4 regions of the Massilia sp. DWR3-1-1 genome follow, and region 3 is predicted to be linked to each of the others. Evidence: predicted binding sites of a transcription regulator. Region 3 holds the regulator's gene; each other region holds the start of a gene.
What was found. Region 3 encodes sigma-54, which starts transcription at its own class of promoters, with help from an activator protein. Its sites were predicted from a motif close to TGGCANGNAANCTGCTTT; they were not measured.
Positions count from the first base shown of each region.

Region 1 (7,429 bases), on a different contig from region 3:
ATTTCGCCCGCGGCGGCTTTCGCGTGGTGCCGCCGGCCGTCGCCCGCCGTGGCAGCTTCATCGCCAGGAACGTCGTGCTGATGCCGTCCTACGTCAACATCGGCGCCTACGTCGATGAAGGCGCCATGATCGACACCTGGGCCACGGTCGGTTCGTGCGCGCAGATCGGCAAGAACGTCCACCTGTCGGGCGGCGTCGGCATCGGCGGCGTGCTCGAACCGATGCAGGCCAACCCCACCATCATCGAAGACAACTGCTTCATCGGCGCCCGCTCGGAGATCGTCGAAGGCGTCATCGTCGAAGAAAATTCCGTCATTTCGATGGGCGTCTACATCGGCCAGTCGACCAAGATCTACGACCGCGCCACCGGCGAAGTGACGTATGGCCGGGTGCCGGCCGGTTCCGTCGTGGTGTCGGGCAACCTGCCGTCGAGCGATGGCAGCTACAGCCTGTACTGCGCCGTCATCGTCAAGCGGGTCGACGCCAAGACGCGCGCCAAGACGGGCATCAACGAACTGCTGCGCGGCATCTAAGGAGACCCCTCATGGCGATGGACCGCTTGTTCCAGCTGATGAAAGAGAAGAACGCCTCGGACATGTTCTTCGCCGTGAACTCTCCCGTGCACATCAAGATCAATGGCAACCTGATTCCCATCAATCAGCAAAAGCTCGAGCCCGACAACGTCATCGCCCTGCTGGCGGAAATCGCCAGCCCCGCGCAGATGGAGGAACTCGAGCGCACCAACGAGCTCAACATGGGGATCTCGGTGCCCCGACTGGGTCGCTTCCGGCTGTCGGCATTCCGCCAGCGGGGCTCGATCTCGGCCGTGTTCCGCTTCGTGCCGGCGAATATTCCGCCCTTGGGCGAACTGGGCCTGCCACCCGTGCTGGCCGAGCTGATCATGGAAAAACGCGGCCTGCTGCTGCTCGTCGGCGCCACCGGCTCGGGCAAGTCGACCACCATCGCCGCCATGCTGGACTACCGCAACGAACTGCGCGCCGGCCACATCCTCACGCTCGAAGACCCCATCGAGTACCTGTTCAAGAACAAGAAATCGCTGGTCAACCAGCGCGAAATCGGCAGCGATGCGGACAGCTTCGCCACCGCCCTGCGCAATTCGATGCGCCAGGCGCCCGATTGCATCCTGATCGGCGAGATCCGCGACAAGGACACCATGGCCGCCGCCCTGGCCTACGCGCAATCGGGCCACCTGGTGCTGGCGACCTTACATGCCAACAACAGCTACAACGCCCTCAACCGCATCATCAGTTTCTATCCCATCGAAAACCGCGCCGCGCTGCTGCAGGATCTGTCGTCGGCCGTCAATGCCATCGTCTCGCAGCGCCTGGTGCGCGCCGCCGCCGGCGGCATGCGCCAGGCCGCCGTCGAAGTGATGGTCAACACCCGCTACATCGCCGACCTGATCGAGAAGGGCGACATCAGCCAGATCAAGGACGCGATGGAAAAAAGCCTGTCGCCCGGCTCGCAAACCTTCGAGGGCGCGCTGCTGCAACTGGTGCACGCGGGCCTGGTGACGCAGGAAGAAGCACTGGCCAACGCCGACTCGGCCACCAACCTGCTCTGGCTGCTCAATAACGGCACCGAGAAGGGACCGAAAATGGCGCCGGAGCCCGATCCCGCCGCGGCGTTCGACCGGGGCCCCTCGTTCACGGAATTTACCTTGAATACCTGAGCTGGCAGGGCCCGCCCTGCCAGGCGCACAAGCATGCGAGCGGCCCACCCGACAATCGCTGTCGATAATCTTTACACGTGGCATGTAATATTTCCATAAGTCATTGATTTTGTTGCTTGGCACATATTATGCTTATGCAATAGAAAGAAATTTTCAATTACTTACCGGGATCTCAGATGAAACAACTCGCCGCTGCCCTGCTCGCCATTTTCGCCATGTCGACCGCTCACGCCAATGTCGTCGTGACCAACACCACCCAGAACAACACGGGCTTTGTCGTGTCGAACACGGACTTGCTGCAAACGCAGCTGGCGACCAAGCTTGCGTCCGGCAATTTTTCCATCGAAGGCAGCAACGGCACGGTCGCATTTAATAACGGTATCTTCGGCGCGCAAGGCAATCCCGGCAGCGGCGAAGCGGCCACCGGCAACGGCAACAGCATCACCTTTTTCCTCAACGGTGCATATAACCTGCGCTCGATCGACTCGTATGCCGGCTGGGATGCTTACCGCGGCGGCCAGAGCTACAATGTGTTCTACGCCACCCTGGCCACCCCTGCCAACTACGTCCTGCTCGCCAGCGTATTTAACGACGCCATTGGCGCGGGGATCGGCAACACCAACACCCGGGCCAACATTGTCAGCGACAGCGGATATCTCGCCAGCAACGTGACGAGCTTGCGCTTTGAATTCAATAACAATCTGACCGAAGGCTACAACGGTTACCGTGAAATCGACGTGCAAGGCAGCGCCGTGCCGGAGCCGGGCAGCATGGCCCTGCTGGGCCTGGGCTTGGCCGGCCTGGCGGCCCTGGGCCGGCGCAAGCAAGGCTGAACCGCATGGTCTTGTAGCAGGACATGAAAAGCCCCGACCGGGGCTTTTTTACCGCCTGGCCGCCGGCGCCCTATGCGGCATGGCTATGGTATCCTGCCCATTTCCCCTGACACACCCGCGACGCCCACGCCAGGACCTCCCGGCGCGCCTGGCGCGCGCACGATCACCTTGAGCGAGCCCATGAGCCTCACCCTGTACGGCATCCCCAATTGCGACACCGTCAAAAAAGCCCGCACCTGGCTGGCCGACAACGGCATTGACTTCACGTTTCACGACTTCAAAAAGCAGCCTCTTGCGCACGACACCGTGGCCGCCTGGCTGACCGACGCGCACTGGGACGTGCTGGTCAACCGCAAGGGCACCACCTGGCGCAAGCTCGACGAGGCGGCCAGGGCCGCTGTCGTCGACGCCGACAGCGCGCTGGCGCTGATGCTGGCGCAGCCGTCCGTCATCAAGCGCCCCGTGCTGGCCGGCGCCGGCCCCCTGCAAGTGGGCTTTTCGGCCGAGCGCTACGGCGCGCTGTTCGCGCCCGGCGCATGAGCGCGTCGGCCACCCTGGCGCTGGCCGTCGAGCTGATCGCCCGCAACTCCGTCACGCCGCAGGACGGCCACTGCCAGCAGCGCCTGATCGAACTGCTCGAGCCGCTCGGCTTCGTCTGCGAAACCATCGCTTCGAACGGCGTCACCAACCTGTGGGCGCGGCGCGGCAGCGCGGCGCCCCTGTTCGTCTTCGCCGGCCATACCGACGTGGTGCCGCCCGGCCCGGCCGGCCAGTGGAGCTCGGCGCCCTTCGTTCCCACCATCCGCGATGGCAAATTGTTTGGCCGCGGCGCGGCCGACATGAAAACCTCACTCGCGGCCATGGTGGTGGCCTGCCAGGAGTTCGTCGCCGGCCACCCCGACCACCGCGGCTCGATCGGTTTTCTCATCACCAGCGACGAGGAAGGCGCGGCCGTCGACGGCACCGTCGTGGTCTGCCAGCGCCTGCAGGCACGGGGAGAGGTGCTCGACTACTGCCTGGTGGGCGAGCCCACCGCCAACGCCGTGCTGGGCGACACCATCAAGAACGGCCGCCGCGGTTCGCTCTCGGGCCACCTGCTGGTACAGGGCGTGCAGGGCCACATCGCCTATCCGCAGCTGGCCTGCAACCCGATTCACCAGGCGGCGCCCGCGCTGGCCGAGCTGGTGGCCGAACAGTGGGACGCCGGCAACGACTACTACCTGCCGACCTCGTTTCAGATTTCGACCATCAACGCCGGCACGGGCGCCAACAACGTCATCCCCGGCAGCCTTGCGCTCGACTTCAATTTTCGTTTTTCCACCGCCAGCGAGCCGGACGCGCTGCGCCGGCGCGTGCACGCCATCCTCGACCGCCATGGCCTGGCCTGCACGATCGACTGGACCTTGTCCGGCCTGCCCTTCCTCACCGAACGGGGCGCCTTGTCCGAGGCGGTCGCCGCCGCCATCTACGCCGAACTCGATGTGCGCACCGAACTGTCGACCACGGGCGGCACCTCCGACGGCCGCTTCATCGCCCGCATCTGCCCGCAGGTGATAGAATGCGGCCCTCCGAACGCCAGCATCCACAAGATCGATGAACACATCGAGCTGCGTTTCATCGACCCGCTGAAGAACATCTACCGGCGCACGCTGGAACAGCTGCTGGCCCATGCTCCCGACCGAGAACTGCCATGATCACGACACCGTTTTCCACCCCGCGCGACCTGCTGCGCCATGCCGTCAGCCGTTTTAACGCCGCCAAGCTGTTTTTCGGCCACGGCAGCAGCGACGCCCTCGATGAAGCGGCCTACCTGATCCTGCACACGCTGCACCTGCCGCTCGACAAGCTCGATCCCTTTCTCGACGCCAAACTGCTGCCCGAAGAAGTGCACCAGGTGCTGGCGGTGATCGAGCGGCGCGCCGTCGCTCGCGTGCCGGCCGCCTACATCACCCACCAGGCCTGGCTGGGCAGCTATGCCTTTTATGTCGACGAGCGGGTGCTGGTGCCGCGTTCCTTCATCGCCGAACTGATTCCCGAATCATTCTCGCCGTGGGTGGAAGACGCCTTCGCCGTCGACAATATCCTCGAACTGTGCACGGGATCGGGCTGCCTGGCCATCATGATGGCCGACGCCTTCCCCAACAGCGTCGTCGACGCCATCGACATTTCCACCGATGCCCTGGCCGTGGCCGAACAGAACATCCGCGACTACAAGCTCGAAGGCCGGGTCAACCCGATCGCCTCCGACCTGTACGCCAACGTGCCGTTCAAAAAATACGACCTGATCGTCAGCAATCCGCCGTACGTGAACTCGGCATCGATGGCGGCGCTGCCGCCCGAATACCTGCACGAGCCGCAGATCGGCCTGGCCGGCGGCGACGATGGCATGGACCTGGTGCGCAAGATCGTCGAAGGCGCGGCCGACTACCTCACGCCGAACGGCATCCTGATGGTCGAAATCGGCAATGAGCGCGAGTACGCCGAAGCGGCCTTCGGCCACCTGGGCCTGACCTGGGTGACCACCAGCGCCGGCGACGACATGGTGTTTTTGCTCAGCGCCGACCAGTTACGTAAATAAACCCCACGCGAGCGGCCGGCAGCTGCCAGCCGCTCCCAACGCAATCAAGAGAAAAGAACCGCATGATCCGCTTTATCAATGTGAGCCTGATGCGCGGCACCAAGCCGCTGCTCGAAAACGTCGACGTGACCCTCAACCCCGGCGACAAGATCGGCCTGATCGGGGCCAACGGCGCTGGCAAATCGAGCCTGTTCGGCATGCTGCGCGGCGAGATTCATGCGGACCAGGGCGAGATCGACTTCCCCGCCAAGTGGCGCATGGCTTACGTGGCGCAGGAAACCCCGCCGCTCGAGCGCGCCGCCCTCGACTACGCCATCGATGGCGACGTCAACCTGCGCCGCCTGGAAGAGGAACTGGCGCGCCTGGAAGGCGAAGCGCCGACCACGGAAAACGGCATTGCCATCGGCGAGATCTACAGCGCGCTGGCCGACGCCGACGCCTACACGGTGAACTCGCGCGGCGAGCAACTGCTGCTGGGCCTGGGCTTTTCGCTCGACCAGATGCAGCAGCCGATCGCCAGCTTCTCGGGCGGCTGGCGGATGCGCCTGAACCTGGCGCAGGCGCTGATGTGCCCGTCGGACCTGCTGCTGCTCGATGAACCGACCAATCACCTCGACCTCGACGCCATCATCTGGCTGGAAGACTGGTTGAAACGCTACCCGGGCACCTTGATCATCATCTCGCACGATCGCGACTTCCTCGACGAGATCTGCAACGTCATCGTCCACATCGACGAGCGCAAGCTCAAACGTTATTCCGGCAATTACTCGAGCTTCGAGCGCCAGCGCGCCGCCCAGATGATCCTGGCCGCCGGCACGCTGGAAAAGCAGACGCGCCAGCGCGCCCACCTGGAGTCCTTCGTCAACCGCTTCAAGGCGCAGGCCTCGAAAGCGCGCCAGGCGCAAAGCCGCATGAAGGCGCTGGCGAAGATGGAAGAACTGGCGCCCCTGCGCGCCGCCGCCGAATTCTCGTTCGAGTTCCGCGAGCCGCTGGCCGCGCCGAACCCGCTGCTGGTGATGGAAGACGTCAACGCCGGCTATCCCATCCTCGACGCCCACGGCGACCAGGTGGGTGCCAAGACGATCGTCTCGAACATCAAGTTTTCGCTGCAGATCGGCCAGCGCATCGGCCTGTTGGGCGTGAACGGCGCCGGCAAGTCGACCCTGATCAAGACCATCGCCGGCGAAATCGCGCCGCTGACGGGCGACGCCACCACCGGCAAGGGCCTGTCGATCGGCTACTTCGCCCAGCACCAGGTGGAAATGCTGCGCCACGACGAATCGCCCCTGTGGCACCTGGCGAAAATCGCTCCCAACGTGCGCGAGCAGGAACTGCGCAATTTCCTGGGCGGCTTCAACTTCCCCGGCACCATGGTCACCAGTTCGATCGCGCCCTTCTCGGGCGGCGAAAAGGCGCGCCTGGCGCTGGCCCTGATCGTCTGGCAGCGGCCCAACTTGCTGCTGCTCGATGAACCGACCAATCACCTGGACCTGGAAACGCGCGAAGCGCTGACCATGGCGCTGGCCCAGTTCGAAGGCACACTGGTGGTGGTATCGCACGATCGCCACCTGCTGCGCGCCACCACCGACCAGTTCATCATCGTCGCCGACGGCCGCCTGCAGCCGTTCGACGGCGACCTCGACGACTACAAGGACTGGCTGTTCCAGACCAAGCTGGGCAAAGGCACCACGGTGCTGCCGGCGGCGGGCAAGGACAACAAGGCCGACTTCCCCGTGCAGTCGAGCGTGGCGGCACCGAGCGCGGCGCCGGTGGTCAACACCAAGGAGCAGAAACGGGTGGAAGCGGAGCAGCGCCAGAAAGTGGCGGCGCTGAAAAAACCCATCGAGGGCAAGATCAAGCGGCTCGAAGAGCAGATCGCCAAGCGCAATGGCCAGAAGGGCGAAGTCGACGCCAAGCTGGGCGAATCGAGCATCTACGACGCCGCCAACAAGGCAAAACTGAAGCAACTGCTGGCGGACCAGACCTTTTTCAGCAAGGACCTGGCGCAACTGGAAGGGGAATGGCTGGCCTTGCAGGAACAACTCGAGAGCATCGCCGCCTGACCGGTCCGGCGCGGCGTGGCGCGGTAGGCAGCTCAGGCAGCCTGCACCGCGCCCTTGCCGCCCACCCGGCGGATCGACATCAGGCGGTCGATATCGACCAGGATCAGGCGCCGACCGTCGCATTCGCCCAGTCCCAGCAGATATTCGACCGCGCCCGCGCCGGGAATGGCCTGGATCTGCGTGGCGTCGAGCCACACCACGTCGGTGACGCCATCGACCACCATGCCCATCACGCAGTTCGACAATTGCAGGATGATGACAT
Region 1 is NZ_JAFCXL010000008.1:126,088-133,516, reverse strand. Features, by position in the region: gene dapD (2,3,4,5-tetrahydropyridine-2,6-dicarboxylate N-succinyltransferase) at 1-533, shown strand, start outside; gene ACP7EY_RS10570 (PilT/PilU family type 4a pilus ATPase) at 545-1,693, shown strand; gene ACP7EY_RS10565 (PEP-CTERM sorting domain-containing protein) at 1,870-2,526, shown strand; gene ACP7EY_RS10560 (ArsC family reductase) at 2,707-3,066, shown strand; gene dapE (succinyl-diaminopimelate desuccinylase) at 3,063-4,220, shown strand; gene prmB (50S ribosomal protein L3 N(5)-glutamine methyltransferase) at 4,217-5,104, shown strand; gene ACP7EY_RS10545 (ATP-binding cassette domain-containing protein) at 5,167-7,167, shown strand; gene ACP7EY_RS10540 (chemotaxis protein CheW) at 7,200-7,429, opposite strand, start outside.
Region 1: a site for sigma-54 is predicted at 1,811-1,828, ahead of ACP7EY_RS10565 (PEP-CTERM sorting domain-containing protein). Genes of this name have one in related genera too.

Region 2 (7,429 bases), on a different contig from region 3:
AAAACCGTCAAGGCCAACGTCATGTTTCCCATGCTGGCGGTGGGCATCGAGCGCCGCCAGGCCGAACGGCGCGCGCTCGACTGGCTGGCGCGGGTGGGCCTGGCGCCGTTCGCCGACGCCTATCCCCACACCCTGTCGGGCGGCATGAAAGCGCGCGTGGCCATCGCCCGCGCGCTGGCCATGCAGCCCGACATCCTGCTGATGGACGAGCCGTTCGCCGCGCTCGACGCCCTGACGCGCCGTCAGATGCAGGAACAACTGCAAGCCTTGTGGGAAGAACACCGCTTCACCATGCTGTTCGTCACCCACTCGATCGAGGAAGCGCTGGTGGTGGGCAAGCGCATCTTGCTGCTTTCTCCCCACCCGGGACGCGTGCGGGCCGAGCTGGGCAGCGGCCAGTTCACCCTGGCCAGCAGCGGCAGCGCGCCGTTCCAGGCCGCCGCCAGCCGCATCCACCGGCTGCTGTTCGGCGCACCGCCGGCGGGCGAACCGGCCGCCGGCACCGCCGCCACCATCACCACCAGCGGCGCGCGCGCGCTCGTGCCATGAGCGCGCAATGGGAGCCGCCGGTACGGCCGGATATCGAATACGTGCTGGCGCCGTGGAACGGCGCGGCGGCGCGTGGCGTGGCCCCGCGCCGCGCCACCGTGGCCGCCCTGTTCGAGCACGGCTGGCTGCGCAAAAGCGTCCTGCTGGTGCTGCTGGCGGTCCTGTGGGAGGCGCTGGCGCGCTGGCAGAACAACGACCTGCTGCTGCCCGGCTTCGTGCAGACGGCGCAGGCTTTCGCCGCCGGGGTGGCCTCCGGTGAGATCGGCGGCTACCTGAAAGTCTCGCTGGGCGTGCTGCTGACCGGCTACGGGGCCGGCATCGCCTGCGCCTTTGTGCTCACCGCGCTGGCGATGGCCAGCAGGCTGGGGCGCGACCTGCTGGAAACGGCCACCGCCATGTTCAACCCGCTGCCGGCGATCGCGCTGCTGCCGCTGGCCCTGCTGTGGTTCGGCCTGGGCCAGGGCAGCCTGATCTTCGTGCTCGTGCACTCGGTCACCTGGCCGCTGGCGCTGGCCACCTACGCCGGCTTTCGGGGCGTGCCGCAGACGCTGACGCTGGCCGGGCGCAATTACGGCCTGACGGGCCTGCGCCTGATCGTGTACATCCTGGTGCCGGCCGCCCTGCCGGCGATCCTGTCGGGCCTAAAGATCGGCTGGGCGTTTTCCTGGCGCACCCTGATCGCCGCCGAACTCATTTTCGGCACCACCTCGGGCAAGGGTGGCATGGGCTGGTACATTTTTCAGAGCCGCAACGAGCTCTATACCGACAAGGTGTTCGCCGGCCTGGCCGCCGTGATCCTGGTGGGCCTGGTGGCCGAACACCTGGTGTTCCAGGTGCTGGAGAAAATCAGCATCCGCCGCTGGGGCATGCAGCGCTGATGCGCTTGCCGCCGTTGGGCCAGCGCGCCTGACTGAAGCGGCCGACGCCGCCGGCATCGCCGGCGTCCCCCACCAGCGCCACGATCTGCAAGGTGCGCCCCCACGGCTTGCCACGCGCGTGCAGGGTTACTATGTGCACCTGCAACATCACCCCTGCCCCATTGCGCACCGTTCGTTTGCGCAATGCAGCGTTTTCCTATAAGTTACGAGCGTCCACTTTCTCGTCAGTTTCCCTTGAAGCGTCTTACTCCCATCGCCGTCGTCGCCGCCACCTGTGTACTGGCGCTCCTGTATTTTGGCCGCGACGTGCTCCAGCCGATCGCCCTGGCGTCGATCCTGAGCCTGATGATCGCCCCGCTGGTGCGGCAGTTGCGCCGGCGCGCCCGGCTGGGGCAGATGCCGGCGACCCTGATCGCCGTGGTGATTGCCGCCAGCACCATCGCCGCCATCGGCACCGTGCTGGCGTTCCAGCTGGCGGCGGTGGCGGGCGACCTGCCGAAGTACCGCGCCGCCATCCGCACCAAGATTGAAAAAGTGCGCGAGGTGACGGAGCGCCCGTTCGCCCGCCTGGAAGCGGAACTCAATTCGGTCTCGCCGTCGATGCCGGCGCCGCTGGCCGTGCCGGGCCTGACGTCGAAACGGGGCACCCTGCAGCAGCAACAGCAACAACAACTGGTCGTCAACCCCTCGCAACCGCTGCCGGTGGAAATCCGCGCCCCGAAAGTGACCACCAAGGACGCCATCATGCGCGTCGTCGCCTACGCCTGGGGACCGGTGGGCGAAGCGGGCATCGTGCTGGTGCTGCTCATTTTCATCCTGCTCGAACACGATTCGCTGCGCGACCGGCTCGTCATGTTCGCCGGCCAGTCGGAGCGGCGGCGCACCATCAAGGCCTTGTCGGATGCCACCGCCGGCATCTCCCGTTTCTTCTTTTCGCAACTGGTGGTCAACGTCACCTTCGGCACCGTGCTCGGTATCGGATTGTGGATTGCCGGCATTCCCCACGCGGCCGTGTTCGGCGCACTGGCGGCGATGCTGCGCTTCGTGCCCTACCTGGGCGTGATGATCGCCGCCGCCGCCATGACCTTGTTCGTCGCCGCCATCGATCCGGGCTGGCAACTGGCGTTTTCCTGCCTGACCCTGTTCCTGATCATCGAGGTGCTGGTGGCGCACGTGGTCGAGCCGAAGGTGTACGGGCGCAGCGCCGGCATGTCGCCCCTGTCGATCATCATTTCGGCGCTGTTCTGGGCCGCTATCTGGGGGCCGATCGGCCTGCTGCTGTCGACCCCGCTGACGCTGTGCCTGGTGGTGGCGGGGCGCCACGTGCGCTCGCTGGAAACCTTCTCGACCCTGCTGGGGCACGCCACCAGCATGAGCGCGGCCGAGCGCATCTACCAGCGCTTCCTGCTGGGCGACACGCGCGCCATCATCGCCGACGCCCGCGCCTACCTGCGCCACTCCAGTTTTGCCCGTTACTGCGACCAGATCCTGCTGCCCGGCCTGGTGCTGGCGGTGAGCGACCACGACCTGGGACAGACCGACGAAGCGCAGGAAAAACAGGTGCGCGCGACGATTGCCGAAGTGGCCGCCACGCTCACGCCCATTTCCAACGCGCCCAACCGGCGCGCGCGCCGGCGTGATGTGTCGCTGCTCGACGCCAACGTGGGCGCCCACCTGCGCCAGATGCGCGAAGCGCGGCTGGGCCGCTGGCAGGGTTCGCTCGACGTGGCCGCCCATTCGGTGGTGCTGTGCGTGGGCCTGCCCTCCGAGCGCGACGACCTGCTCACCGAACTGCTGGTGCGCTCGCTGCGCGAAGTGGGCATCGACGCGCGCAGCGTCACCGCCACCGTCGAGCGCGACGTGCCGGAAAACCGCCGCCCCGACCTGGTGTCGACAATTTTCCTGGCCTATCCCGCCGGCGACGCGCTCGAACAGTGGCTGGCGGCCGCCCGCGAAATGCGCGCCAACCTGCCGCATGCGCTGCTGGCGACGATCCGCCTGCCATTCGACGAAGACACCGCCCACCAGGGCGTCGTCGATGCCCAGGTCGACATGGTGCTGCGCTCGTTCGAAGAGGGCCTGGCCTTCGTCATGCCCGACGAAAAAGCCAGGAAACGGGGCGTCGCGCCGTACTCGATGGCGGCGGCGGCGTGAGCGGGACCCGCGCGCGCACCACGCGCAGTGGCGCGCCGCTGCTGGCGGCGGCGCTGGCACTGCTGTGCGGCGCACCCGCGTGGGCGGCCGCTGGCGCGCCCACCGCCGACATCGGCGCCGGCCAGCGCGTGTTCGCCCGCTGCGCCTCGTGCCACCAGATCGGCGGCACCGCCGGCGCCGCCTTCGGCCCCCAGCTGACCGGCATCGTCGGCCGCCCCGCCGCCTCGACGCGCGACTTCGCCTATTCGCCGGCCATGAAAGGCTCGCGCATCGTCTGGACCGAGGCGCAGCTGGCGGCGTTCATCCGCGATCCCAAGCAGGTGGTGCCGGGCACCAGCATGCGCTTCTGGGGCTTGAGCGACGAGCGGCAGATCGCCAATCTGATCGCTTACCTGCGCTCGGTAAAATAAGATACATCAAGAGCACCTGACAACACCCCCAGGTCAAGGTCAGGCGCGCGTCATCAGGCACGCCGCCGTTCAGGCTGCCTCGTCATCAACAAGGCGACAGCATCTTCATTGCAAGCGATCACGCAACGGTGCAAGCGATTCGGCCGCGGGGGTGATGCACCGCCAGGCCGGGATCGGTGGATCTGTCGGAATTTCTTACAGGCAGCATTGACGCTTGCGATCAGCGGGCGCGCAAGTCATTGATTCGTATAAACACCGTTAATCTGGCATGGAAATTGCTTTATAGTAATTAATGTTGCGCTAGTGCGAATTTTCGATACCCCTACTTATAACGAAGCAAAAAAACCATGAAAAAAATCGTCCATCTCGTTGCAGCCCTGGCCACCCTGCTCGCTTGTGCCAGCGCCCATGCCACGGTCTACAAGCTCGATTTCTCCGCGCCCAGTTTCAGCGCCGGCATCTTCTCGAGTATTGCAGCACCGCAAAACACGCTGGCCGGCTCGATCACGTTCACTGCAGCTTCCGCAGGCGCACCCGTGTCGACGATCGACGCGGTCAACCTGACGATCAACGGCCATGCCTACACCACGGCGGAACTCGGTTGGGGCGCGTACAGTGACGGCTACTACTTCGGTGCGCTGGTGAACGGCGCCGGCACCACCCGTTACACTTCCGATGATTTTTATGTGATTTATTCAAGCGGCTACAAAAACCTGGCCTACGCCGTCTACAACGGATACGACACCTGGATCGCGAATGGATTGACGGCCACCATCACGGAGCAGGCGGCAGCGGTTCCGGAACCGGGCAGCCTGGTGCTGATGGCGGCGGGCGCGTTCGGACTGGGCGCCTTGCGCCGGCGCCGCGCGACCTGACGCAAGGGCGGCCCAGCGTTGGCCGCCTTGACGGCCCGGTCGCAGGTTCGATCGGGCCGTTTGTCATTGGCGAGGCGATCGCGTCCATCGGCTTTTTTGCAGACGGCGTGTCGGCGCGCGCCTGGCAGAGGAAACAGCAGCGTTGCAATCGCAGATGGCGTCGCGCACGGAAAATGAAGCGACGCTTGTAGAGACGGGCGAAACACCGATGTCGTTCGCTGATCCGGATACCCGCCCCATGATAACGGGCGGCCGCGGCATCGTTGGGGACAAGGTACAAACGGCCGTCGATGCCAAACCCCATTTGATGGTCGAGCACGCGCTGACCAACTGCTGTAATTTAATGCCGAAATTTGTGCAGGACGAGTTCCGTTCAGGCGCCACCGAGCAGACGGCGGCCCAGCCTGGCGTCGATGCCGACGGGGCCGTGGCGCCCGACGATGGCGGCGGCACGGCGGGTATCGCGGGCGTTATTGATGAGCACGCTGAGAACGAAGCGCGCGGGCGCCGTCCCCAAGCCGGCCGGATCAGCAGTGGCGACGATATCGGCACTGCCAAAGCCCGCTGCCAGCAAGGCGTCAATGGCAGCGCGGGCCTGCGCCCGATTGGCGAAGACGGCGATCATGGTGTGCACAAGAGGCTCCAGCGTTGTTTAGCATTGTTCGGCGGCAAAGATCGGCCACGACACCATCGTAGCGCGTCGCTCATACGCACACGTTCGGAAAACCACCCCATCGTCTGTAGGAGTTACGGCAGACACAGCAAGGCAGCCACGCCGGCGTCGTGCTAAAATTTTAGCACCCCGACGACCTTGCTGCACCGCCATGCAAATCCGCCCCGACGACCTGAGCGACCCCGCCATTCACGCCTTGCTGGAGGAACACCTGGCAAGCATGCGGGCGCAGTCGCCGCCCGGCAGCGTCCATGCGCTCGACCTGGCGCGCCTGCGCGACGCGTCGATCAGCTTCTGGTCGGCGTGGGAAGGCGCCACCCTGCTCGGCTGCGCCGCCCTGCGCCAGCTTGACGCCTTCCACGGTGAAATCAAATCGATGCGCACGCCTGCCGCCCGGCGCCGCCGCGGCGCCGGCAAGGCGCTGCTGGCCCACCTGATCGCCGAAGCGCAGCGCCGCGGCTATCACCGTCTGAGCCTGGAAACCGGCGCCCAGAGCAGCTTCGCGCCAGCCCGCACCCTGTACGCCAACGCCGGTTTCGTCCCCTGCGCCCCATTCGGCGACTACCTCGACGACCCCAACAGCGCCTTCATGACGCGCACCGTCACCTGATGTGACAGCACGCCAACGGCGGCACCAATCCCCGCGGCGAAGCCTGCATCGACCGGGTCTCCGTCCAAAAATCATCTGGCTCCGCCAGTGATTTTTACCTGACTGGTCCTGCGCCGGTAAGCCGGTGTGGCCCTTTCTACTGGGCAGGACTGGCCCCGCCAGTCCTGCCCAGCACGCGAAACCAAACAAAAGTAGGTTTTCACTTTTGTTTGAGCACTTCATCTGGCTCCGCCAGTGATTTTTACCTGACTGGTCCTGCGCCGGTAAGCCGGGGTGGCCCTTTCTACTGGACAGGACTGGCCCCGCCAGTCCTGTCCAGCACGCGAAACCAGACAAAAGTAGGTTTTCACTTTTGTTTGATTACCTCGCGTATCCTCCCCGCCAACTGCCCCCGCTGATACGGCTTGCTCAGCAGCTGCACCCCCTCGCCCAGCCGGCCGTCGACGATCAGCGCATTGCGCGTATAGCCGGAAGTGAACAGCACCGCCATCGACGGCAGCAGGGCGACGGCGCGGGCGGCCAGTTCGGTGCTGCTGACGGGGCCCGGCATGACGACATCGGAAAACAGCAGGTCGATGCGGCCGCCCGCGCGGGCGCACGCTTCCACGATGGCCAGCCCGGCGGCGCCATCGGCGGCGTCGAGCACGCGGTAGCCCAGTCCCTGCAAGGTGCCCACCACGCTCGCGCGTACCGCCTCGTCGTCCTCGACGACGAGGATGGTGTCGTCGCCGCCGACGATGGCGTCGGGCGCGGGCGCGGCGGCCGGCGCGGGCGCCAGCAGCGAGCGTGGCAGGAAGATCTCGATGGTACTGCCCTGCCCCACCACGCTCGACAGACGGATGTGGCCACCGCTCTGCTTGACGAAGCCATAGGCCATCGACAGCCCCAGCCCGGTGCCCTGGCCGACCGGCTTGGTGGTAAAAAACGGCTCGAAGGCATGCGCGATCACCTCGGCCGTCATGCCGCTGCCGCTGTCGGACACCATCAGCAGCACATAGTCGCCGGGGCCAATGTCGGCCATGGCGCGCGCCTGCGCCATCGACAGCACGGTGTTGCGCAGCTCGATGACGAAAGTGCCGCCGGCCGGCATGGCGTCGCGCGCATTGAGGGCCAGGTTGAGAAACACGTTTTCCAGCTGGCCGGCATCGACGAACACATTCCACGGCGCACCATCGTGACGGTACTCAATGGCGATCTGCTCGCCCAGGGCGCGCTGCAACAGGTCGTCGCGGTCGCGCAGGATGCGCAGCGGCTCGATGGCGGTCGGCTGCAGCGGCTGA
Region 2 is NZ_JAFCXL010000010.1:99,782-107,210, reverse strand. Features, by position in the region: gene ACP7EY_RS12585 (ABC transporter ATP-binding protein) at 1-549, shown strand, start outside; gene ACP7EY_RS12580 (ABC transporter permease) at 546-1,427, shown strand; gene ACP7EY_RS12575 (hypothetical protein) at 1,396-1,611, opposite strand; gene ACP7EY_RS12570 (AI-2E family transporter) at 1,662-3,581, shown strand; gene ACP7EY_RS12565 (c-type cytochrome) at 3,578-3,991, shown strand; gene ACP7EY_RS12560 (PEP-CTERM sorting domain-containing protein) at 4,339-4,866, shown strand; gene ACP7EY_RS12555 (hypothetical protein) at 5,240-5,500, opposite strand; gene ACP7EY_RS12550 (GNAT family N-acetyltransferase) at 5,691-6,149, shown strand; gene ACP7EY_RS12545 (CHASE domain-containing protein) at 6,496-7,429, opposite strand, start outside.
Region 2: a site for sigma-54 is predicted at 4,256-4,273, ahead of ACP7EY_RS12560 (PEP-CTERM sorting domain-containing protein). Genes of this name have one in related genera too.

Region 3 (7,429 bases):
GTCATCGACGCCGATTCGGCCACCGGCAACGACGTCACCCAGACCCGCACCCTGATCGGCAATGTCGTGCTGCAGCGGGGCACCCTGCTGATGAAGGCGGGGCGCGCCGTCGTCAAGAGCGACCCGGAGGGCTATGTCTACGCCACCTTCTATGCCGCCCCGGGCGGCCTGGCCACGTTCCGCCAGAAACGCGACGGCGCTGACGTCTGGGACGAGGGCGAGGCCGAGCGCATCGAGTACGACAACAAGCTTGAAATCGTCAAGATGTTCTCGAAGGCGAAAATCACCACCCTCGAAGGCAAGCGCAAGACCCAGGAAGTGCAGGGCCCGTACCTGTCCTACGACAGCCGCAAGGAAGTCTATTCGGTCGAGAACGACGTCAGCGGCACCAGCAAGGCCGGCTCGGGCCGCGTGCGCATGGTGATCGAGCCGAAGCAGCCGGCGGCAACGCCAGCGCCCGCCGCCGTGGCGCCGTCGACGCCTGTGCCACCGGCGAAAAAGCCATGATGGAAGCGAAATCCTGCGGCAGTACCCTGATCGTGCGCGGCCTGCAAAAAAGCTATGGCAAGCGGCTCGTCGTGCGCGACGTCTCGCTGCAGGTCGAGTGCGGCGAAGTGGTGGGCCTGCTGGGCCCCAACGGCGCCGGCAAGACCACCTCGTTCTACATGATCGTCGGCCTGGTGGCGTCCGACGCCGGCTCGATCGACATCAGCGGCGTCGACATCTCGAGCCTGCCGATCCACCGGCGCGCCATGCTGGGGCTGTCCTACCTGCCGCAGGAAGCGTCGGTATTTCGCAAGCTGACTGTGGAAGAAAACATCCGCGCCGTGCTCGAACTGCAAAAAGTCGACGGCAAGGCGCTGACCAAGGCGCAGATCAACGAGCGCCTCGACAGCCTCCTGGCCGACCTGCAGATCGACAAGCTGCGCGAGAACCAGGCCTTGTCGCTGTCGGGCGGCGAGCGGCGGCGCGTGGAAATCGCCCGCGCGCTGGCCACCAACCCCCGTTTCGTGCTGCTCGACGAACCGTTCGCCGGGGTCGACCCGATCGCCGTCATCGAGATCCAGCGCATCGTGCGCTTTTTGAAGGAGCGTGGCATCGGCGTGCTCATTACCGACCACAATGTGCGCGAAACGCTGGGCATCTGCGACCGCGCTTACATCATCAATCAGGGCGCCGTGCTGGCCTCCGGGCGCCCCGATGACATCATCGCCGACGAGTCGGTGCGGCGGGTCTATCTGGGCGAACACTTCCGCATGTAGGCCACTGACGAACCATGAAACAGTCCCTCCAACTACGCACGTCGCAGCACCTGGCGCTCACGCCGCAGCTGCAGCAGTCGATCCGCCTGCTGCAGTTGTCGACGCTCGAACTGCACCAGGAGCTCGAGCATCTGCTGTCCGACAATCCCCTGCTCGAGCGTCTCGACGACCCGCTCGACAACTCGGTACGCCTGCTGGCCGATGGCGCCGTCGGCGCCAGCGGCAACGCCGAAGCGCCGGAAGTGTCGAACCAGGATGCGCCGCCCAGCGCCGACGCGCCGGCGGCCGACAGCGGCGAGAACGTCGACATGGGCGGCGAGAGCGCCCAGGACACCAGCGGCGACGGCGAGGACTGGAGCGAAGCGTCGCGCAACAAGTCGCCCGACGACGAGGATTCGCGCCCGCAGATCGAGGCGACGGCCACCAGCCTGCGCGAGCACCTGTGTGAGCAGATGCGCCTGGCCATGCTCGAAGTGCGCGACCGCGCGCTGGTCGAACTGATGATCGACGCGCTCGACGACAATGGCTACCTGACCGAATCGCTCGACGACATCCTCGAGCGCATGCCGGCCGAACTCGAGATCGATCCGGACGAGCTGAAAACCGCCTTGTCGCTGCTGCAAAGTTTTGACCCGCCCGGCGTGGGCGCGCGCAACGCCGCCGAGTGCCTGGCGATCCAGATCCGGCGCATGGCGGGCGTGCCGCTGGTGACGCGCCGCATGGCCCTCGACATCGTCTGCAATCACCTGACCTGGTTCGCCCAGCGCGAATTTAACAAACTCAAAAAAGCCCTCGACTGCGATGACGAGGACCTGCGCGAAGCGCAAGCGGTAATCCGCCAGTGCAATCCGCACCCGGGCGCCGGCTTCGGCGCCGGCGCCTCCGACTACGTGGTGCCCGACGTCATCGTCAAGAAGGGCCGCGGCGGCTGGACCGTGAGCCTGAACAACGACGTCATGCCGCGCCTGCGCGTGAACAGCATGTACGCCAACCTGCTCAAGCAGGGCAAGGGCGAGAGCCAGATGGGCGCGCAGCTGCAGGAAGCGAAGTGGCTGATCAAAAATATGCGCCAGCGCTTCGACACAATTTTGCGCGTGGCCGAGGCCATCGTCGAGCGCCAGAGAAATTTCTTCTCGCACGGCGCAGTTGCCATGCGGCCACTTGTGCTGCGTGAAATTGCTGATACACTGGGCCTACACGAGAGCACTATCTCTCGGGTAACCACTCAAAAATACATGCTGACCCCGCATGGAATGTTTGAGTTGAAATATTTCTTTGGCAGCCACGTAGCGACCGACGCCGGCGGCGAAGCATCGTCGACAGCGATCCGGGCACTGATCGTGCAATTGACAGGAGCGGAAGACCCGAAGAACCCACTTTCAGACAGCAAGATCGCAGATATGCTGGGGGAACAGGGGATGGTCATTGCGCGCCGCACGGTGGCCAAATACCGTGAAGCGCTCAAGATTCCACCTGTCGCTCTCCGCAAGAATCTGTAGATCGTTTTTTCAGTGTTCCTCTACGTCCCGCTTTATGCGGCATGCATGAACAGGAAGCGACATCATCTAAGGAGTGTGTATGAATCTCACAATCAGCGGACATCATCTTGAAGTGACCCCAGCCATCCGTGACTACGTACAGAGCAAACTGGAACGCGTGCGGCGCCATTTTGACCAAGTGATCGACATTGCTGTCATTCTCACCGTCGATAATCTGACTGAAAAAGAAAAACGGCAGAAAGCCGAAATCAACCTCCGATTGCCGGGCAAGACCATCAACGTCAACGCCCTGTCGCACGACCTGTATGCCGCCGTCGACTGTCTCATCGACAAGCTCGACCGCCAGGTCATGAAATACAAATCCCAGATCCAGGACCACGACCACCAGGCCATCAAGCACCTGTCCGAGCAAGAACTCCCGGCCGCTGCCGCTTAAGGCCGACCAATTCGGATGAGGGCGCCGTCAAGGCGCCCTTGTCATTGGGGCGGCCGCTTGTGCGCGGGGCGACTGCTAAAATAGGCGTTTTATTCCAGTCCCCACGCCATGACCGACTTCGTCAAGACCCGCATCGCTGTGCGCACCGGCATCATCACGCTGGACCGCCCGCGCACCCTCAATTCGCTCTCGCTGGACATGATCCGCGCGCTCACCGATGCGCTGCTGGCCTGGCAGGACGACGCCGCGATCGACGCCGTGGTCCTGCGCAGCAGCACCGACAAGGCCTTGTGCGCGGGCGGCGACATCCGGTATTTTTACGATGTCGGCACCTTGCCCACCACGGGCGGCAGCGCGTCGCTGGAAGATTTTTTTACCGAGGAATACCGCCTCAACCACCTGATCCACTTTTACCCGAAAACCTATATCGCCCTGATGGACGGCGTCGTCATGGGCGGTGGCCTGGGCGTGTCGGAAGCGCACCGCGAGCGGGGCCTGCGGGTGGTCACCGACGGCAGCAAGTTGGCCATGCCTGAAGTAAACATCGGCCTGTTTCCCGACGTGGGCGGCAGTTATTTTCTCAGCCATGCGCCCGGCAGACTGGGCTACTACCTGGCTTTGACGGGCTTGACGGTGCGCGCCGCCGACGCCTTGTATTGCGGCCTGGCCGACACCTTCGTCACCCAGGCCACCATGCCGGCGCTGCTCGAACTGATTGAGCGCACGCCGGGCGCGCAATTGCGCGAGGCCGTCGCCGCCTTCGCCGCGCCGCTGCGCAGCACCGCCGGCGTCGCCCCGCTGGCAGACCAGCGCGCCGCCATCGACCGCCATTTCAGCTTGCCCACGATCGAAGCGATCATGGCCTCGCTGGAGAAGGATGACAGTGAGCCCATGCAAAAAGCCCTGGCCGCCATGCGCAAGCGCTCGCCGCTGCTGCTGAAAGTGACGCTGGAATTGTTAAATCGGGGAGCCACACTGGACCTCGCCGACTGCCTGCGCATGGAGCGCATCCTGGTGCGGCGTAATTTCGAGCATGGCGAAGTGCTCGAGGGCATCCGCGCGCTGGTGATCGACAAGGACAATGCGCCCCGCTGGAATCCGCCCACCCTCGACGCCGTCAGCGATGCCATGGTCGCGCAGTTTTTCGCCTCGCCGTGGCCGGCGCGCGCCCATCCCTTGCGCGATCTGGGCGTCTAAATCACCGGGCCTGCGCTACGCCTGCTCGCGGTGGCGCAGCACCACCCGTTCGGTGGGGCCGAAATACGCCGCCAGGCGCTCGGCCATGTACACCGAGCGGTGCTGGCCACCCGTGCAGCCCAGCGCCACCGTCAGGTAGCTGCGGTTGTCCGTCTTGAACGAGGGCAGCCATTTTTCGATGAACGCGCGGATGTCTTCCAACAGCTCGCTGGCGGCCGGCTGGGCATCGAGAAAGGCGATCACGGGGGCGTCCATGCCTGTCAAGGGACGCAGGGTAATGTCGTAATACGGGTTCGGCAGGGCGCGCACGTCGAACACGAAGTCGGCGTCGAGCGGCACGCCCAGCTTGAAGGCGAAGGACTCGAAAAACAGCGTCAGCGGCGCCCGTTCGAGGGCCACCAGCTCCTTGATCCAGGCGCGCAGTTTATTGGCCGACAAGTCCGAGGTGTCGATGACCAGTCCCAGTTGTTCGATGGCGGACAGGCGCTCGCGCTCTTCGGTGATGCATTCGATCAGGGTGCGCCGCGACGCCGGATTTTCCTGGGGGCGCAACTGGTGCGACAGCGGATGGCTGCGCCGCGTTTCCGAAAACCGCGCCACCAGCGAATGGGTATTCGAGGTGAGGAACATGACCTTGACGTCGTGCCCCTGGGCCTTCAGTTCGGCCACATTGACGGGCAATTCGACCAGCGACTCGGAGCTGCGCGCGTCGACGGCGACGGCCACGCTGGGCACGCCTTCGGCCAGCAGGGTATCGACCAGCGGCGCCAGCAAGGCGGGCGGCAGATTGTCGACGCAATAATAGCCGGCGTCTTCGAGAACGTTGAGGGCGACCGATTTACCGGAGCCTGAAATACCTGAAATGAGAACAATGCGCATGGGGCGATGATACCGCATGCGGGGCCGAAGTCGCAGCCAGGCCCCGATTTAATGCTCAGTGCGCTTGCTCAGGCGCCCGGGTCGGCGGCGCGCACCACCAGTTCGGCATAGCCGGTGGCGGGATCGAACTGGCGCGCCAAGTGCCAGCCCGGGGTGGGCGCGAGCAGCACTTCCGCCGTGGTGCGCACCAGGTTGCCATACACGACGTGGCCGCCAAACACGGCGCCAGCCGCGTCCGCCTCCGCCATGTGCAAATGGGCGCCCTCGGCGGTGATGGCGCCCGCCATCGAGACGATTTCGAAGTCGCCCGGCAGCAAGGTCGGCTGGGCCGCGCCCGCGAAGCGCAATTGCACATCGCGCAAGCTGCCCATGGCCGAGACGACGAAGGCGCCGCCCGCGCCGGCCGCCTCGAGCGCGCGCCGCAGGTCGGCGCCCGGCGCCAGTCGCATGGGCAGCAGGTCCATCAGTCGCCGCTCATCGCCTGGCGCTGGCGTTCCATGAATTCCTGCAAGGTGTCGATGCCACGCAATTGCAAGATCGTGTTGCGCACGGCCGCTTCGAGCAGCACGGCGATGTTGCGGCCGGCCGCCACGGGAATGACCACCTTGCGCACCGGCAAGCCGAGCACGTCTTCGGTGGGGAACAGGAAGGGCAGGCGCTCGGCTTCCTCTTCCAGCGCGCTGCGGCGCACCAGGTGCACGATCAGTTTCAGGCGCATCTTGCGGCGCACCGCCGTTTCGCCAAAAATGGCCTTGATGTCGAGCAGGCCCAGGCCCCGCACTTCCAGCAGGTTTTGCAGCAGGGGCGGGCAGCGGCCCTCGATCATGTTGGGCGCGATGCGGGAAAACTCGACGGCGTCGTCGGCCACCAGGCCATGGCTGCGCGAAATGAGTTCGAGCCCCAGTTCGCTTTTACCCAGCCCGGAGTCACCCGTGATGAGCACGCCCACGCCCAGCACGTCCATGAACACGCCGTGCATGATGATCCGTTGCGCCAGCTTTTTCGACAGGTACACGCGCAGGTAATCGATCACCTGGGCCGCCGGCAGCGGGGTGGAAAACAGGGGAATGTTCTGCTCGTCGCAGATGGCGAGGATGTCGGGCGGGGTGTCGAGCCCCTGGGCGATGATCAGGGCGGGCGGGCCGCCGGCGATCAGTTCGCCGATGACGTGGCTGCGCGAATTCGATTTGAGGCGGTGGTAATAGGTCAGTTCCTGGTGGCCGAAGACCTGGATGCGGCCCGGGTGGATCAGGTTCAGGTGGCCGACCTGGTCGGCGGCCGAGGCGACGTCACCGGAAATGAGGCGCTCGCCGCCGGGAAAGCCGGCGAACCAGCCCAGTTGCAGGCTTTCGCGGTTGTCGTCGTACAGCCGTTGAATGGTCAGCGGGGATTGCAGCATGGAAGGTCTTCATTCAGTCAAGACCGGCAGTGTAGGGAGGCAGGGCGGCCGGCACGAAAGAAGTTTAACCCAAGGCTTGCAGGCTCGGTTGCCAATTGATAATGCGGGAATGGACGGCGCGGGGGTCGTTTTCCGTCGACAAGGCCGTGCGGATGGCGTCATCGGAGAATATTTCGGCGATTTCCGACAGAATTTCCAGGTGCTGCTGGGTAACGTGGTCGGGAATGAGCAGGAAGAACAGCAAATTGACAGGCTGGCCATCGGGCGACTCGAACGGAATCGGTTCGAGCAGGCGCACGAAGGCGGCCAGCGGCGACTTGAGGCTCTTGCTGCCCTTGATACGGCCGTGCGGCACGGCAACACCATGACCGAGGCCCGTGGATCCCAGCCGTTCGCGGGCGAACAGGTTGTCGGAGACGGTCGAGCGGGCGATGCCGCAATTGTTCTCGAAAATCAGGCCCGCCTGTTCGAATGCCCGCTTTTTGCTGGACACTTCGAGATCAAGCTGGACATTCTCAAGGGATAAGATTTTGCTAAGATTGGTCATGACACTAGAAATCGTGCTCTGGGCACAGTGACTTGCGAGCCGGAATTATAGGCCTGTTTGCGGGCCCCCGCATGGCATTTATCACAGTGCAACGATACAACAACGGTCGGCGTGAAGGTTGAGACTAGGCCCGCCTGCGGTCAAGGTCAACGGCGCAGCAAACTGCGCTTGCGCGCGATCAAAAAACAGCCAATTTTGCCCTTTTATTGC
Region 3 is NZ_JAFCXL010000005.1:112,659-120,087, forward strand. Features, by position in the region: gene lptA (lipopolysaccharide transport periplasmic protein LptA) at 1-507, shown strand, start outside; gene lptB (LPS export ABC transporter ATP-binding protein) at 507-1,262, shown strand; gene ACP7EY_RS07075 (RNA polymerase factor sigma-54) at 1,277-2,761, shown strand; gene hpf (ribosome hibernation-promoting factor, HPF/YfiA family) at 2,841-3,197, shown strand; gene ACP7EY_RS07085 (enoyl-CoA hydratase/isomerase family protein) at 3,306-4,394, shown strand; gene rapZ (RNase adapter RapZ) at 4,410-5,273, opposite strand; gene ACP7EY_RS07095 (PPC domain-containing DNA-binding protein) at 5,342-5,737, opposite strand; gene hprK (HPr(Ser) kinase/phosphatase) at 5,737-6,672, opposite strand; gene ACP7EY_RS07105 (PTS sugar transporter subunit IIA) at 6,737-7,219, opposite strand; gene queF (NADPH-dependent 7-cyano-7-deazaguanine reductase QueF) at 7,423-7,429, opposite strand, start outside.

Region 4 (7,429 bases), on a different contig from region 3:
ACATGTTCCGGCTGGCCGGCATCATGCAGGGCATCATGAAGCGCTATGTCGATGGCACCGCCTCGAGCGCCCAGGCGCTGCAAAACGGCAAGGCTGCGCGGCCGATGGCGGAACTGGGCTGGAAGTATGCCCAGGCCGCGATGGCCTGATGCGATCCACGTTCACCCCATAACGACAAGAGACCCCATGAACTTCGACTACTCCGACCGCTGCCAGGAACTGCGCAGCCGCCTGCTCGCCTTCATGGACGAGCACATCTACCCGAATGAAAAAGCGTTCAAGCAGGAAGTCGACCGCAATGGCGTCGAGCACGGCAACCGCTGGATTCCCACCGAACTGATCGAGCGCCTCAAACCGCTGGCGCGCGAGCAGGGCCTGTGGAACCTGTTCCTGCCGAAATCGGCGCGCGCGCCCGAGGGCCTGTCTAACCTGGACTACGCGCCCCTGTGCGAAATCATGGGCCGGGTGGTGTGGGCGCCGGAAGTGTTCAATTGCGCCGCGCCCGACACGGGCAACATGGAAACCATCGAGCGCTACGGCAGCGAAGATCACAAGACGCGCTGGCTCGAGCCCCTGCTGCGGGGCGAGATCCGCTCCGCTTTTGCCATGACGGAGCCGAACGTGGCCTCGTCCGACGCGACCAATATCGAAACGCGCATCGTGCGCGACGGCGACGACTACCTGATCAACGGCCACAAGTGGTGGATCTCCGGCGCGGGCGACCCGCGCTGCAAGATCTACATCGTCATGGGCAAGACCGATCCCGGCGCCGCCCGCCACCAGCAGCAATCGATGATCCTGGTGCCGGCCGACACCCCCGGCATCACGGTGGTGCGTCCGCTGCCCGTGTTCGGCTACGACGACGCCCCCCACGGCCATTGCGAAATCCTGTTCGAGAACGTGCGCGTGCCCGCCGCCAACCTGCTGCTGGGCGAAGGACGGGGCTTTGAAATCGCCCAGGGCCGGCTGGGACCGGGCCGCATCCACCACTGCATGCGCGCCCTCGGCGTGGCCGAACGGGCCCTCGAGCTGATGTGCAAGCGCCTCAATACGCGCGTCGCCTTCGGCAAGAAGGTGTCGGAGCAAGGGGTCTGGCGCGAGCGCATCGCCGACTGCCGCATCAAGATCGACACGGCGCGCCTGTTGACGCTAAAAACGGCCTCGCTGATGGACACGGTCGGCAACAAGCACGCGCAGGCGGAAATCGCCATGATCAAGGTGCTCGCGCCCAACGTGGCGCAGGAAGTGCTGGACATGGCGATCCAGGCGCACGGCGCGGCCGGCGTCTCGGACGACTTTCCGCTGGCCTCGCAGTGGGCCGGCAACCGCACCTTGCGGCTGGCCGACGGCCCCGACGAGGTGCACCGCAACGCCATCGCCAGGCTCGAACTGGCCAAGTGGACCGCGCTGGGCGAGGACCTGAGCCTGCCCGTCACCCGCAGTTAAGCGCGTCCGCTGGTGTTCATGCGGCCCCCGCCGCCAGCCGCCAGCCCACTGCCGTCTCCGTGAGCAGGTAGAGGGGGCGCCATGTATAGTTGTCGGCGCCGGCCAGCACGGCGGTATTGGTGCCCAGTTTGCCCGCCAGCTTGAGCGTGCACGGTGGCGGCGCCGCGCACTGCGGGTGTTCCCGTTGGCGTTGATCGACTGCCCGGCGCGGTAGACGCGCCCGCTTTTCAGGCGCGCCAGCAGTTCGTCAGCGGGCGGGTCGACCCGCGCCACTTCGTCGGCCGCGTCAAACACGCCCTCGGGTACAGTCTCGCCCACACGGATGCCGGTGAGGCCGCCGAGGACATCGTTGAGGCTCTCCAGGTGCTCCGGCGCAGGCGGGACGCCAATTATTTCCTGTCGGAATTCTTTACATTGAAATTCGGAAATTAATGTTTTCCAAGGCAAGCATTTGATTCTAATGAGAAATTATTTTAGGCATGGAAATTGCTCTTATACCGTTCTACACAATGGGAGTAATACGATGATCACTTTCTTGAAACACACTTGCGCCGTTGCCGCACTGTCCCTCGCCACCGTGACCTGCGCATCCGCAACGCCTGTGTTAACAGTCCAAAACGGCAAGCTCATGGGCGCCACCAATGTACTGGTCAACAATGTATCGTATGACGTCCTGTTCAAGGATGGCTCGTTCAACTCGCTGTTCCCCACCGGCTTTGCCGGCACCCCGTGGGCCACCAGCACCTTTGGGGTGGCGGCATCGGATGCCTTGTCGCTGCAGGTATTCACGGGCGCGTATGACAGCACAAGCGCGTTGACGAATGGCTGCACCAGTACTTCTTACTGCGATATTTTTACGACCTTTATCACAACGTCCTCTGTAGTGGATGGCTTTGACGTTAGCTATTTCCGCAATAATTCCGGCACCGCGACCGACACGGTGCATGCGCTGTCCAATTGGACCAAGTCGATTGATTTGAGCACTTATTCAGCCACGACCTATGCCGTGTGGTCGCTCCACGATACCAGTAACGATCTTCCCGAGCCGGCAACCCCCGTGCTGTTCGGCCTGGGCCTGGCGGCGCTGGCGATCTGGCGTCGCCGCGCTTCCAGCGAAGGCAAGCGCGCAGACATGATTGCAGTTTGATCGAAAACAGACGGTGCTGCAGGCGCTTCAGGGCGCCATGGCCAGCGCCGCCTCGAACGCGGCGACGGGCAGCGGGCAGCCGAACAGGTACCCTTGGAAGTCGCTGCAGCCGATGGCCAGCAGGATGCGGCGCTGTTCTTCCGTCTCGACCCCTTCGGCGATCACCGCCATCTTCATGTTGGCCGCCATCGCGATGATGGTGCGCACGATCGCCTTGTCGCTGTCGTTGGTGGCCAGGTCGCGCACGAACGAGCGGTCGATCTTGATCTGGTCGAGCGGCAGGCGCTTCAGGTATTGCAGGCAGGAATAGCCGGCACCGAAATCGTCGAGCGAGAAACCCACCCCCAGCGCCTTGATCTCGGCAATGATGGCGACGACTTCGTCGACTTTCTTCAGCAACAGGCTCTCGGTAATTTCCAGCTTGAGCAGCGCCGGATCGATGCCGTGGCGCTGCACTGCGGCGCGCACCTGCAGGGCGAAGTCGGGCTGGCGGAACTGGCGCGCACTGACGTTGACCGCCAGCACCAGCGTGCATGTGCGGGCGTCGCCCTGCCACGCCCGGATGCGCGCGCAAGCCTGCTCGAGCACCCAGTGGCCGATCGGCAGGATCAAGCCCGATTCTTCGGCCAGGGGGATGAACTGGTCCGGGCCGACCATGCCGTCCTCCGGATGGTGCCAGCGGATCAGCGCTTCGGCGCCGCGCGGCCGGCCGTGCTGGTCGACCTGCAACTGGTAATGCAATTCGAATTCGTGGCGCTCGATCGCCTCGTAGAGCTGGCTTTCCATCTTCAGCTTTTCATGGGCGCCCAGGTCCATCGCCGGCGAAAAGAAGCGGAAGGCATTGCCGCCATCGGATTTGGCGAAATACATCGAGGTGTCGGCGTTTTTCATCAAATCGTCGATGGTCAGCGCATTGTCCGGGTACAGCGCGATACCGATGCTGGCCGACAAGCGCAGCGTGTGCGCGCCGATCACGAAGGGCTGGCTGAGGCGGTGGTTGAGCTTTTTCGCCACCGCGATCGCGTCCGACAGGATCTCGGCGCCGCGCAGGATCACCACGAACTCATCGCCGCCCAGCCGCGCCACCACGTCGTAGTCGCGGATGCACGATTTCAGCCGCGCGGCCACCTCGATGAGCAGCTCGTCGCCGACCGGGTGGCCGAGGGTGTCGTTGACGTTCTTGAAGCGGTCCAGGTCGAGAAACATCACCGCCAGCTGCTCGCCCATGCGGCGGGCAATCAGGATCGACTGGTCGAGGTAGATCTGCAGGTGCAGCCGGTTCGGCAGGCCCGTGAGCACATCGTGGTGGGCCAGGTGGGCGATGCGCCGCTCCGACTCCTTGTACTCGCTGATGTCGACCGAATTGGTCAAAAAATACTCGATCTCGCCATTGCGGTCGCGCACCACGGAGACGGTCATGAACTTCGGATGGACGCTGCCATCCTTCCGGGTCTGCCACAGCTCGCCCTGCCAGTAACCGTCCGCATTGATGGTGTCCCACATCAGGCGGAAATGCTCCCTGGTATTGCGACTCGATGCCAGCAGCCGGGGATTCCTGCCCAGCACTTCCGCCTTGCTGTAGCCGGTCAGCTTGATGAAGGCAGCATTCACGTCGACGATGTCGTTATTTGCGTCCGTCACCATGATGGCTTCGCCGCTGAAATCGAAGACATGACCGGCCAGGCGCAGCTTGTCACGCTCCTCGCTGCGCTGGATCAGGTTGCGGGCACGGATAATCAGGGTGTCGCGGAAAATCGGCTTGACCAGGTAATCGTCGGCGCCCAGGTCGAGCCCCGTGGTCTGGAATTGTTCGGACGCGTCGGCGCTGACCAGGATCACCGGGATGTCGCACAGGTGGGGCGCCGCGCGCATGCGCCGCAACATGTCGATGCCGCTCATGCCCGGCATCCTGACGTCAACGATCAGCAGCTTCGGGCATTCGGCGCCACCGTCGAGCAGCGCCATGGCGGAGACGCCGCTGGTGGCCGTTTTCAGGCGAAAGTCGGCCTTCAGGGCGGCAATCATCACGTGCAGGTTGGCCGGCAAATCGTCGACCAGCAAAATCAGTGGCTTGTCGCGCTGCATCTCTTGAATAGCGTTTATCATTTTGTGCCACATTCGGCTTGTACCAGCTTCAGGGTCGCCATCGCCTCCGGGTGCGCGAAGTTGTCACAGAAATTGTGCAAGTCGCGCAGCAGTGCGGCATACGGCAGGTCCAGGTGGGAAAATTGTTGTAGGGAATCCATCAACGCATCGGGGATCACTTCCTGGCTGGCAATGAACGGGGCCAGCACTTGCAATAGCTCTTTCAGCGACCGGCTGGCCGGGGCGGTCGCTGGCACCGTGTCGTCCGCGCGGCAATCGGCCAGTTGCTCGCGCATGCGCGCCTGCGTCTCGGCCAGCGATGCCTCGAACGACGCTTGCGAGCGCAGCGGCGCCGTCGTATGCAGTTCGGCCAGCAGGCAACGGCACGCTTCGCTGAGCGCATCGGCGCCCAGGTTGCCGGCGACGCCCTTGACTGCATGGACCAGTTCGATCGCATGCGCGCGGCTGCCGGCCGCCAGCAGCGTGTGCAGACGGTCGATCAGCTCATGGTGACTATCGAGAAAGCCCTGCAGCAGGCGCCGCTGCAAGAGGCGGTCGCCATCGAGGCGTTGCAGGCCCCGCACCAGATCGAGCACCATGGGCGTCACGGCGCGGTGATCGTCGGGTGCGGGCGCCGTGTAGGCGCGCAATACCCGGACGATGTCGTCCGGCTCGACCGGCTTGGCGATGAAATCGATCATGCCCATTGCCGTGCAGCGCTCGCGGTCCTCGCTCATCACGGCGGCGGTCATGGCAACGATATTGAGTGCTTTCCCGCCCGGCAATGCGCGGATCTGCCGGGTCGCCTCGATGCCATTCATGACGGGCATGTGCAGGTCCATCAGCACCAGGTCGTAGTGTTGCTGGCGCAGCAGTTCGACCGCTTCCCCGCCGTGCGAGGCGATGGTCAGGGTGGCGCCCCGCTTGCGGATGATGCTGGCGGCCACTTCCTGGTTCAGTTCATTGTCTTCGACCAGCAGCACGCGCACACCGTCGAAGCGCTGGAGGGCCGGTTCGGCATGCGCCTGCTGGCTGACCTTGCCGTGCAACAGGGCATCGAACAACAGCGACGGGATGATTGGCTTGGTCAGCACGCCGGCGATGCAGGCCGCTTCCGGCTGTTGCAGCAGCGCCGGCTTGTTGTAGGCCGTGATCATCCAGATCGGCAAGGGGCTGCCCGCGCCGCTGGCCTTTTCCCGTTCGCGCAGTTCGGCCGCCACCGCCAGGCCGCTCATGCCGGGCATGTGCCAGTCGAGCATCATCGAATAGAAGGGCAGCCCGGTGCGGTTCGCTTCGGCCAGCAGTGCCAGCGCTGCCGGCCCGCTGTCCGCTTCCACCACCTGCATGCCCCAGGCCTTGAGCAACAGCGCCAGGATGTGGCGCGAATTGGACTGGTCATCGACCACCAGCACCCGCTTGCCGCGCATTTGCTGCAACTGGCGCCCCATGTGGCTGACCTCGCGCAGGTCGGGCGGGGCGAGCCCGGCTTCGATGGTGAAGCCGATATCGGTGCCCTGCCCCGGCGTGCTGTCGAGCATGATGGTGCCGCCCAGCAGCTCGACGAGCTTCTTGACGATGGCCAGCCCCAGCCCGCTGCCGCCGAACTTGCGCGTGGTACTCGAATCGGCCTGCGAGAACGGTTGAAACAGCAGGCCGATCTGCTCGGGCGCGATGCCGACCCCCGTGTCGCGCACGTTAAAGCGCAAGGTCAGCGCCGGCCCGCTCTGGCGCACCACCTGCACGCCGATATGGATATCGCCGTGGTCGGTGAACTTGATGGCGTTGCCGACCAGGTTGTTGAGAATCTGCACGAGGCGGAACGGGTCGCCCATCACCGTGGCCGGGGTGGCCGGATCGATCTCGAGACGCAACTTCAAACCCTTGTCCTCCGCCTGCAGCCCCAGCAGTTCAGCCACTTCCAGCAGCACCGCCTCGACCCGCATGGGAATGCGTTCGATGGCCAGCCGTCCCGCTTCGATGCGGGAAAAATCGAGGATGTCGTTGATGATGCGCACCAGCGCGCGGCCCGAGCGGTGCACCTTGTCGAGCTGTTCGCGCTGCTCCGGCCGCAGGTCCGACTCCATGACGATGCGGGTCAGGCCCAGGATGGCGTTCATCGGGGTGCGGATCTCGTGGCTCATATTGGCCAGGAACTGCGATTTGGCGATCAGGGCGGCCTGCGCCGTTTCCTCGGCCTGCTTGCGGGCGCTGATGTCGGTGCCGATCAGGAGGTAGCCGATGATGGTGTTGTGGGCGTCGCGCAGCGCGGTGACCGACACCACCGCGGGAAAGCGGCTGCCGTCGCGGCGGATATAGGTCAGCTCGTAGATATCCTCGATCCCGCGCGAGGCCTTGAACACGAGCGCCTCGAAGCCGGGGGTGATGGCGGTGCCCAGCTCCTCGCTCAAGGCCCTGGCGCGCGCCACCACTTCGAGGGGGTCGGAGATATCGGCCGGCGTGACCTTGTTCATCACCTCGCTGGCGGCGTAGCCGAGCATGCGCTCGGCGCCCACGTTGAAAATCTGGATCACGCCCTTGGCGTCGGTGGCGATGCTGGAGAAATTGGCGCTGTTGAAGATCGCGCTTTGCAGGGCGCCGGCTTTGAGCAAGGCCTCTTCGGCCTGCTTGCGGGCGGTGTTGTCGGTGCCGATCAACAGGTAGCCGATGATGGTGTTGTGGGCGTCGCGCAGCGCGGTGACCGACACCACGGCGGGGAAGCGGCTGCCGTCGCGGCGGATGTAGGTCAGCTCG
Region 4 is NZ_JAFCXL010000019.1:30,862-38,290, reverse strand. Features, by position in the region: gene ACP7EY_RS18630 (phosphotransferase family protein) at 1-149, shown strand, start outside; gene ACP7EY_RS18625 (acyl-CoA dehydrogenase family protein) at 187-1,446, shown strand; partial or broken gene ACP7EY_RS18620 (hypothetical protein) at 1,624-1,815, opposite strand; gene ACP7EY_RS18615 (PEP-CTERM sorting domain-containing protein) at 1,970-2,593, shown strand; gene ACP7EY_RS18610 (putative bifunctional diguanylate cyclase/phosphodiesterase) at 2,621-4,699, opposite strand; gene ACP7EY_RS18605 (response regulator) at 4,696-7,429, opposite strand, start outside.
Region 4: a site for sigma-54 is predicted at 1,922-1,939, ahead of ACP7EY_RS18615 (PEP-CTERM sorting domain-containing protein). Genes of this name have one in related genera too.